Regions from separate parts of the uncultured Boseongicola sp. genome, predicted to be linked through region 1. Evidence: riboswitches for the same ligand, from Rfam matches in the RefSeq annotation. Region 1 holds a riboswitch; the other holds the start of a gene.
The links. A riboswitch is a leader RNA that binds a small molecule or an ion and turns the genes downstream of it on or off. The one in region 1 is predicted to bind cobalamin.
Positions count from the first base shown of each region.

Region 2: another riboswitch for cobalamin. It lies ahead of Q1B15_RS09985 (TonB-dependent receptor); the one in region 1 lies ahead of Q1B15_RS02110 (iron ABC transporter permease).

Region 1 is NZ_CALJXO010000038.1:24,590-28,955, reverse strand. It holds gene Q1B15_RS02125 (TonB family protein) at 1-234, opposite strand, end outside; gene Q1B15_RS02120 (cobalamin-binding protein) at 231-1,031, opposite strand; gene Q1B15_RS02115 (ABC transporter ATP-binding protein) at 1,028-1,783, opposite strand; gene Q1B15_RS02110 (iron ABC transporter permease) at 1,780-2,934, opposite strand; cobalamin riboswitch at 2,949-3,155, opposite strand; gene Q1B15_RS02105 (zinc ABC transporter substrate-binding protein) at 3,370-4,308, shown strand; gene aztA (zinc ABC transporter ATP-binding protein AztA) at 4,318-4,366, shown strand, end outside.
Region 2 is NZ_CALJXO010000183.1:8,155-12,520, forward strand. It holds gene Q1B15_RS09980 (ABC transporter substrate-binding protein) at 1-25, opposite strand, end outside; gene Q1B15_RS09985 (TonB-dependent receptor) at 12-1,817, opposite strand; cobalamin riboswitch at 1,952-2,162, opposite strand; gene Q1B15_RS09990 (phosphomannomutase) at 2,215-3,606, opposite strand; partial or broken gene denD (D-erythronate dehydrogenase) at 3,729-4,366, shown strand, end outside.

The sequences.
Region 1 (4,366 bases):
GTCCTCAGAAACAGGCGCATCCAATACTTCTGCAATCGGGGATACGTCCGGGACCGCCTCCCAGGCCGCAACAAGGTCCGAAATGCCCTCCGGAGCCGCTTGCAAACTTAACGCCGCGCGTCCCTCGGCCCCCGCGCCCTCAAACCCGCCGTTTGCCGCGTGATACCCAAGACCCGCCAAATGGATGCCTGTCGCCAATCCAAACGCCACAATGAAATCCCAGTGCGCGATCATGCCACGGTCTCCATCGCGTCCGCCGTCTCAGAAATCGCGGCAGCTATGGCGGCTAAACCATCGCTTAACGCCGCAGGCCCCGGAGCCAGCACCAAGGGCGATTTCAACTCAATAATGCGCCCCCGTGACACCGCCGGAATAGCCGCCCAACCGGCGCGCGCGGCGATCTTTTCTGGCCGCACCTTCTTGCCACACCAACTGGCGAGGATCAGATCTGGCCGGGCTGCAATCACGTCCGAGCTATCCAAAATCCGGCCCTTCGCGCCCTGTGCCTGCGCACGATCCGCGAAGACATCGTCGCCGCCAGCAATCGCAATCAGTTCTGACACCCAGGCAACCCCCGCAATCATAGGGGCGTCCCATTCCTCAAAATACACCCGAGGCCGTACCCACCCGGCCGCCGTCGTGCGCGCCTTCGAGATATTATCCTGCAGCTCGCCAATCAAAGCATCCGCCTGCGATGCATGCCCGACCAACGCGCCAAGCGTGGCGATCATCTCGAAAATTCCTGCTACCGACCGCTGATTAAACGCGTGCACAGCCACGCCCGCCCGGATCAGATCCGCGGCAATATCCGCCTGCAAATCCGAAAACGTCAGGACCAGATCCGGCTCAAGCGCCAAGATCTTCGGCACGTCAGCACTGGTGAACGCGCCAACACGCGGCTTCTCACGCCGCACACGGGCAGGGCGCACCGCATAGCCAGTCACTCCGACAATGCGGTCTTCCGCGCCTAGGATATATAGGGTCTCGACCGTTTCTTCGGTCAGACACACAATGCGTTGGGGTCCGATCATACCGCCCCCTCCAACACGTCTGTCACATGAAACGCATCGCCATCCCAACGTCCGCAAACTTGAAACACGTCGCGTAATCGGTCGTCGCTTAACACCTCGCGTGGTGTGCCGTCTGCCACCAACTTTCCGCGATGGATCATCACCAAACGCGTGCAATGTTGCGCGGCCAACCCAAGGTCATGCATCGACACCAACACCGACTTGCCGCCCTGCGCCAGCTTTGAGAAGACCCGCATTAAACTGAACTGATGGGCTGGGTCCAAACCTGCCACCGGCTCGTCCGCCATGATCAGAGGTGTGCTTTGTGCCAAAACGCGGGCAATTAAAACGCGTGCCTGTTCACCGCCCGACAATGCAGTTGCATCCCGCCTTGCAAAGGCCGTCAGACCCATCTGCTCTAACGCCTGCGCGACCGCCTCGTGATCGGCCTGCGATAGCTTCCGCCCCCCTGCCAGATAGGGCGATCGCCCAAGCGATACCAAAGTCTCGACGGACACTGGCCAGGCAATCTCGCGCGCCTGTGGCAACCACGCCGCCGCCTTCGCGCGGTCGCGCGCGTGAAGGGCCGTCAACGACGACCCACCAGAAGCGGCCAAAAGCCCCAAAGCGCCACGCATCATCGTCGTCTTGCCAGCACCGTTTGGCCCGATCAGCCCAACAACCTCGCCGGCACCAATCTCAAGCGTAACACCATCCACAACCGGACAGCCGCCACGCATCACCGTCAAAAGATCAAGGCTCAACAGGCTCACAGCCCCGCCCTCCGTGTCCGAAAGATCAGATGCAGGAACACAGGCGCGCCAATGAACGCGGTCAAAACCCCCAGCTTCAGATCCCGGTCAGGCAACAATCCCTGCGCGGCACTGTCGGCCAAAAGGACCATCGCAGCCCCACCCAATGCCGACGCTGGCAACAATCGCGACGGCAGCCCGCCTGTCAGGGGGCGCAAGATATGCGGTACAACCAACCCGACAAAGCCGATTGCCCCCGTAACTGCCGTCGCCGCGCCAACAGCCAGAGCAGTCCCTGTCACAACCATTAAACGCAAACGCCCGATGCGAACGCCCAAAGCCTCTGCCGCATCTTCGCCAAGGGTCAAAGCGTCGAGACCCCGACCGGTCAAAAACAAAACCACACAGCCCAAAGCAATCAACGGCCCCGCCAGCCACACATGGGTCCAGCTGCGGTCCGCCAATGATCCCATTAGCCAGAAAATAATCTCGCTTGCGGCAAAGGGGTTCGGCGACAGGTTTAACACCAATGACGTGGCCGCCGCCGCCAATGCAGAAATCGCGATCCCCGCCAAAATCAAAACCAGTGATGATCCCCGTGGCCCGGCCAGCAGCAACAGCAGGCCAACTGCCACACCGGCTCCGACCAGCGCGAAGATCGGCAATGCCAAAGCAAACGTCGCCGCCAACCCGGTCTGAAGGGCGATCACCGCCCCCAAAGCCGCCGTCGCTGAAACGCCAATTAATCCCGGTTCGGCCAATGGATTGCGCAACAAACCTTGCATTGCGGCCCCGGACAGGCCCAAAGCCGCCCCGACCAGAGCGCCCAGAACTGCGCGTGGCAGGCGGATTTCGCGCATCACGACCGTCTCTGGGCCGCCGTTGTCGACAAAAAACGCCGACAGTCCGCGCGCCACAGACATCCCCGAAGGCCCCGTAACCAACGATACGACAAATCCAAAAAGCACGAGGCCCAAAAGCCCAAGCACCAACGCAATGCTACCCGCATCGCGTGAGGCCTTGAAGTCAGTTGATGTCCCGTCTGCCACTGCCATGGCTGACCCCCAAAACGGCCCCAAAAAAAGCCGCCACGTCTCATCCAAATATCCGAAGAAATCACACTCCGGACGGCGAACATCTGCCACCACGCCGGAGAACCGTAGCTCGTACACGCGCCCCGCGCCCCGAACTGGGTGAACGCCTCGGCAGGTCTCCTGACTTCACGGGTCGTCGCTAGGGCCTGCCTTCCCAGACGTTACCGTCCAGTGGCGCGTTCAGCCGTTGCTCGCCGCTTACAGTTGCGGGGGCAGTCACGGAATTGGAGGCTCTCCCCCGCACCGCGTTCCCTTTTGCCCGGCAGTCGCCTGCCGGAACCGAAGCTATCGCAATCTGCATGGGGTCACAGGGCCATAGGAGTCAAGTCCGCACGCGCCTCTCAACGTCCATCTGCGACGCGCGAATTGCTGCCGACCAGAAAATATTCACAATCGGAAACCTTGACTTCTTGCGAATTGTTCTCAATTAGTAATGAGAGTGCGAATTATTCTCATTTTTAAAAATCTAAGTACAAAGGACCACACGTGCAAAGACGGCAGTTCATCACAGCAATTGGAGGCGCATTTGTCGCCGCAAGCTTGGCTGCGCAGGCGCGTGCAAAGGGTTCAACGCTTTCTGTCGTTGCGACAACCGGCATGATTGCTGACACAGCACGCCGTGTCGGCGGGGACCTTGTAACGGTCAAAGCCCTAATGGGGCCGGGGGTCGACCCACATGGTTACCGCCAGACTCGCACAGATATCTTCGCCATGGCACGTGCCGACCTTGTGCTGTGGAATGGCCTCTATCTAGAGGCGCAGATGGAAGACTTTTTGGCTGATCTCGGGCGTAAAACGCCTGTGCGCGCCGTGGCCGAAGGCGTCCCGGCCAAAGACCTTGTCAGCCATGACGACTACGCCGACCGCTTCGATCCGCACGTCTGGATGGACCCGGCGCTTTGGACCTATGCAGTTGCAGCCGTGCGCGACGCCATGAGCGAAGCAGCCCCGGATTTTGCGGACAATTTCGCCGCCAACGCGGAAACCTACATTGCAGAGTTGACTAAACTCGCGGCTTACACTGCGGTGTCGCTTGAAACCGTTCCCGCCGAAACCCGTGTTCTGATCACCGCCCACGACGCCTTCAATTACTTCGGCCGTGCCTACGGTTTTGAGGTGCTCGGCATTCAAGGTATTTCGACCGACAGCGAAGCGGGTGTGAATCGCATCTCGACGCTCGTCGATATGATTGTGGAACGTAAAATTGGTGCCGTCTTCGTCGAAAGCTCGGTCTCCGATCGCTCGATCCGCGCTCTCATCGAAGGGGCCGCCGCCCAAGGCCACAGCCTTAATATCGGCGGAGAGCTTTTCTCCGACGCGATGGGCGAACCCGGCAGCTACGAGGGCACCTACGTCGGAATGATCGATCACAACGCGACCACAATCGCCACCGCTTTGGGTGGCACCGCGCCGGCACGCGGGTTGAATGGCCTTTTGAGCGCAGGAAGCTAAGGAAACAAAATGCTTCAGATTGCAAACGCAGAGAATGTCCGGGCCGAAGCGCAGTTCT
Region 2 (4,366 bases), on a different contig from region 1:
TCAGAATGGATTTAGAACGACGCACGAAGCCCCACGAAGACGGATAGACCGGCGGAATTGTACCCCGGAACGGACTCGTAATCCTCGTCAAAAATGTTCTCGATCCGCAAAAATGCATCCCTGTCTTCGCCAAGGCTTTGTGTGAACGTCACATTTGCCAAGGTATAGTCGTCCATCGGTGCGCCAAAGTTTTCCGTATCGCGCACGGACCGCACATCAAACGTCCCGGTGAGAGTGTCGCTTAATGCGCCCGATACACCCAAAGTCACGTCATGGCGCGGCACACGGCTTAACCGGCTGCCCTCGGTCGCAGCATTCGTGAAGGTGTAGTTCGCAAACACATCTGCCGCTCCAATTGTCCATTCGGCCGAAAGTTCGACACCTTTGCTGACCGTGGTGCCCGGCGCTTGGAAATAGGCGCCAAAAGGGCGCGCGGCGGTTACTGCCGTGCCGTCAAACCCGATCAAATCCTGAATTTCGGTGTAAAACAGCGTGGCTCCATAAGACGCATTCTCATAGGCGGCTTCGATCCCAAGATCCGCACTTCGGCTTGTTTCGGGCTGCAGTTCCACAACCTCGGGCGAATACGGACCAAAGCGCTCGTAAAGCGAGGGCGCACGATAGCCGTTCCCGATCGACGCCTTATACGTCAGTGCGCCCGCCCCGCGGTGAACCACGGCAACGCGCCCGGTCGTCTGATCATCAAAATCGGAATAGACGTCGTGGCGCAATCCCAGCGTCACGTCCGTGGAACTGGACAGCGCATAAAGCAGTTCGCCAAATACCGCGCCGTTTGACGCATCGGACGCGGCGCCATCCAATGTCGAGCTCTCCTCGCTCCAATCCGCGCCGAAAGCGAGCGAAACCGCCCCGGACAGATCCGTGTTTCCAAGGTAAACCGCCTTCACACGCTCACCGACGAAATTGTTGGTAAAGGGTGAAAACAGGTCATTCCGTTCGTTCTCAAAATACGAAAGGGACAATTCGTGATCGATCGCCCCGCCAGAAATCTCGGCAAATGCGCGCAGACCCGTGCGGGTCTCATCCAATTGCGCCAAGGGGTCAGTATCCGACTGATCAAACTCTGACGATCCATCGGTATAAAGTCCCGTCAAACCAACCGTCACCGCGTCCGTCAGATTGCGTCGAATTGCCAGGCTCAACTCAGTTTGATCGAACCCATCGGCCTCGTCATTTCCGGGACGCGCCGTAAAGCCATCGCTATGAACGCGCGACATTGTCGCAGCAATTTCACCGCTTTCATCACGAAATCCAAAGCTCAAGCTTGCGTTGGCCGTGCCAAAGCTGCCGACCGCAAGCGACGATTGCCCCGAACGTCCATCCACCTCGGGACGCCACGTTGTAATGCTCACCGCTCCGGCAATCGCGTCCGATCCGTAGACCGTCGTCTGCGTACCCTTCGCCAGTTCGATCCGGCTTGGCATTCCTTGCGTAAACGTGCCGAAATTGAACGTGTTCTGAATGCGCGACGGGTCCGTGACTTCGATCCCGTCGATGGTCACGCCGATGTATTTCCCATCCAGACCACGCACCCGGATCACACTTGATGTTCCAAGCCCACCATTCGATGTCACGCTCACGCCTGGCAAACGATCAAGCGCACCTGCCACGCCAACTTCCGACCCCGCCAAATCGTCGGCGTCCAACACTTCGACCGTTGATCCAGTCCGGTTTACTTCGACCGGGAACAAGCCCGAAAAGATAAACGCTTCGTCCAACTCAATGACGTCCTGCGACCACACCGTCTGCGGCGCAATCACTGCGACAGTTAACAAAAGGATAGACTTCACGCCCATATCCTTACTCCAATGCATTCAGGCAGCGCATTTTGCGCGCCCGTTTTCGATTTAAGTCATTGGAAAGTAATTGCTTTCCGCAAACGGCAAAATCACCGCTGCGGACAGCCGCTGCTTGACCTCACCCCGAGGACAAACTGGGTGACAACCTTGGCAGGTCTCCTGACTTCGCGGGTCATCGCTAGAGCCTGCCTTCCCAGGACATGTGTCCCAGTGGCGCGATCAGCCGTCGCTCGCCGCTTACAGTTGCGGGGGCAGCCGCGGATTAAGGCACATTCGCCCGCACCGCGTTCCCTTTTCACCACCGTATCGAAACACAGCGGAACCAAAGCCCTTCCCGCCTAGGCCCGCGTCCGTTGCCTGTCAAGAACAGGTGGCCGTTTGCACCGCGATTTTGCTATGTCGTCCGCAAAGCTGCAACCCGTGCTGCAAGACGCGCCAACATCTCGTCCAGTACTGTCGAAGCCGTCTGCGATCCGTCTGCTTCGACATAGCACCGGAGCTCGGGCGCGTTACCGGAGGGCCGGATCGTCAGGATTACACCGGCGTCCAGCGTCATCCGCGCCCCATCCGTCGTATCAATCGCCGCGATGGCCCCCAATTCAGGTGGGATCAGACCTGATCCACCCGCCAAAACCTCCGCCACAATCACCGCCGACACGTCGGACGGCACGTCCGTCAGCCGATCCGTCGCGGTTCGCCGTCCAGGCAATCTCAAAACCAACTCCGACACGGATCGCCCCGCAGCGGCCACCAAAACCGCGACAATCGGCAGAACCGCGTCTCGCGTCATCAAAGGCGGCAATCGGCGTCCGTCCAGTTCCGCCTCAAACCCCAAAAGAACCCCGCCGTTTGGCTCGTAACCGATCACAGATCGCGCCCCGTCGGTGATCCGGTCTTGCATCATTTCAATGACATAGGGTGACCCAATCCGACACCGCGAGACCTCTAGAAAGTGCCCCATCGCCTCAACCATCGTATTGGCCGAAACCGTTGTGACGATGTCACGCGCACCCAAAGCCCGCGCCGTAAGCGGCCCCAGAATGTCCCCAGGCACACACAGGCCTGCTTCGTCCGCCAGAAGCGGGCGATCCGCGTCGCCGTCTGTCGAAACCACCGCGTCCAACCGATGCGCGGCCGCCCAGCCCGCCAGTTGATCGCGCACAACGCCGCTGATGGCCTCGGTATCGACCGCCACGAAGGTCTCTGAGCGGCCAAGTGCGACCACGTCCGCCCCAAGCCCTGTCAATATTTCCGGCAAGACTTGCCGCGCGGCCGAACTGTGTTCCCAGACCCCAATCCGCTGCCCCTTCAATGCCCCGGACGCAAAAAACTCTAGATAACGGGCGATATAGGCCGCCGCCGCGCCGCATTTCTCGGTCTTGGCAGGACGGGCTTCGTGCGCAACTCGCGGCCCCTCAAGTGCCTGTAAAAGCGCCGTCTCATCCGCCTTGGTGAACTCACCGTCGCGGGTGTAAAACTTCAGTCCATTGCGATTCGCCGGGATGTGCGACCCCGTCACCATTACCCCTGGCGCCCCGCGCGCGGCGCATTCAAGGGCAAGCGCCGGCGTCGGCACCACCCCGCAATCCAGAACCCGCAGGCCCGCAAGGGCTGCGCCTTCTGCCACCGCACGTAATATCCGGGGCGACGAAGCGCGTAAATCTCGCCCCACAACCAGCACACCATCATGCGGAAATACCTGAACAAATGCATAGACATAGCGGCGAACGACATCGTCGCTCAGATCATCCGCCAAGCCGCGCAATCCAGAGGTTCCAAACTTCACCAAGACATCACGTCCTTTCCGTACCTACGCGATTATACCTAAGCCAGAATATGCCGCCAGTTCGATCTGGTGACCCGCATCGATCCCCCCTAATCTCTCCTGAAATCAAACGGGGGTAAACTATGACATCCATTCTTATCATCGGCGGCGGCGGCATGGTCGGCCAGAAGCTTAGCCACGCACTTGCAGCCACGCCGCTTACAGGGCCCGATGACACAGTCACGCTTTTCGACCTTGGTTTCGCCGAAAACGGAGCCCCCGCCACGACCCGCGTCACAGGCAACGTGACTGATGACGCCCTTGTGGCATCCCTTGTCGCAAAGCGCCCCGATGTGATTTTTCATCTGGCCTCCATCGTCTCGGGCGAGGCAGAAACCGATTTCGACCTTGGCTGGACAGTGAATGGTCGCGCCTTCTGGAATTTCCTCGAAACGGTCCGCGCCGAACACCTGGCGTCGGGCGGCATCTAGCGCCCCCGCGGGGTCTTCACCTCATCTATCGCTGTTTTTGGAGCCCCCTACCCTGACAAGATTGACGACACATTCCTGTGTGCGCCGCAAACATCCTACGGGGCGCAAAAGGCAATTTCGGAGCTCATGCTTTCCGACTTTAGCCGCAAGGGTTTTCTTGACGGTTTGTCCATCCGCCTGCCCACAATCTGCGTGCGCCCCGGCAAACCAAACAAGGCGGCCTCAAGCTTTTTCTCCGGCATCATCCGCGAACCATTGAACGGACACGAAGCGATCCTGCCCGTCACCTC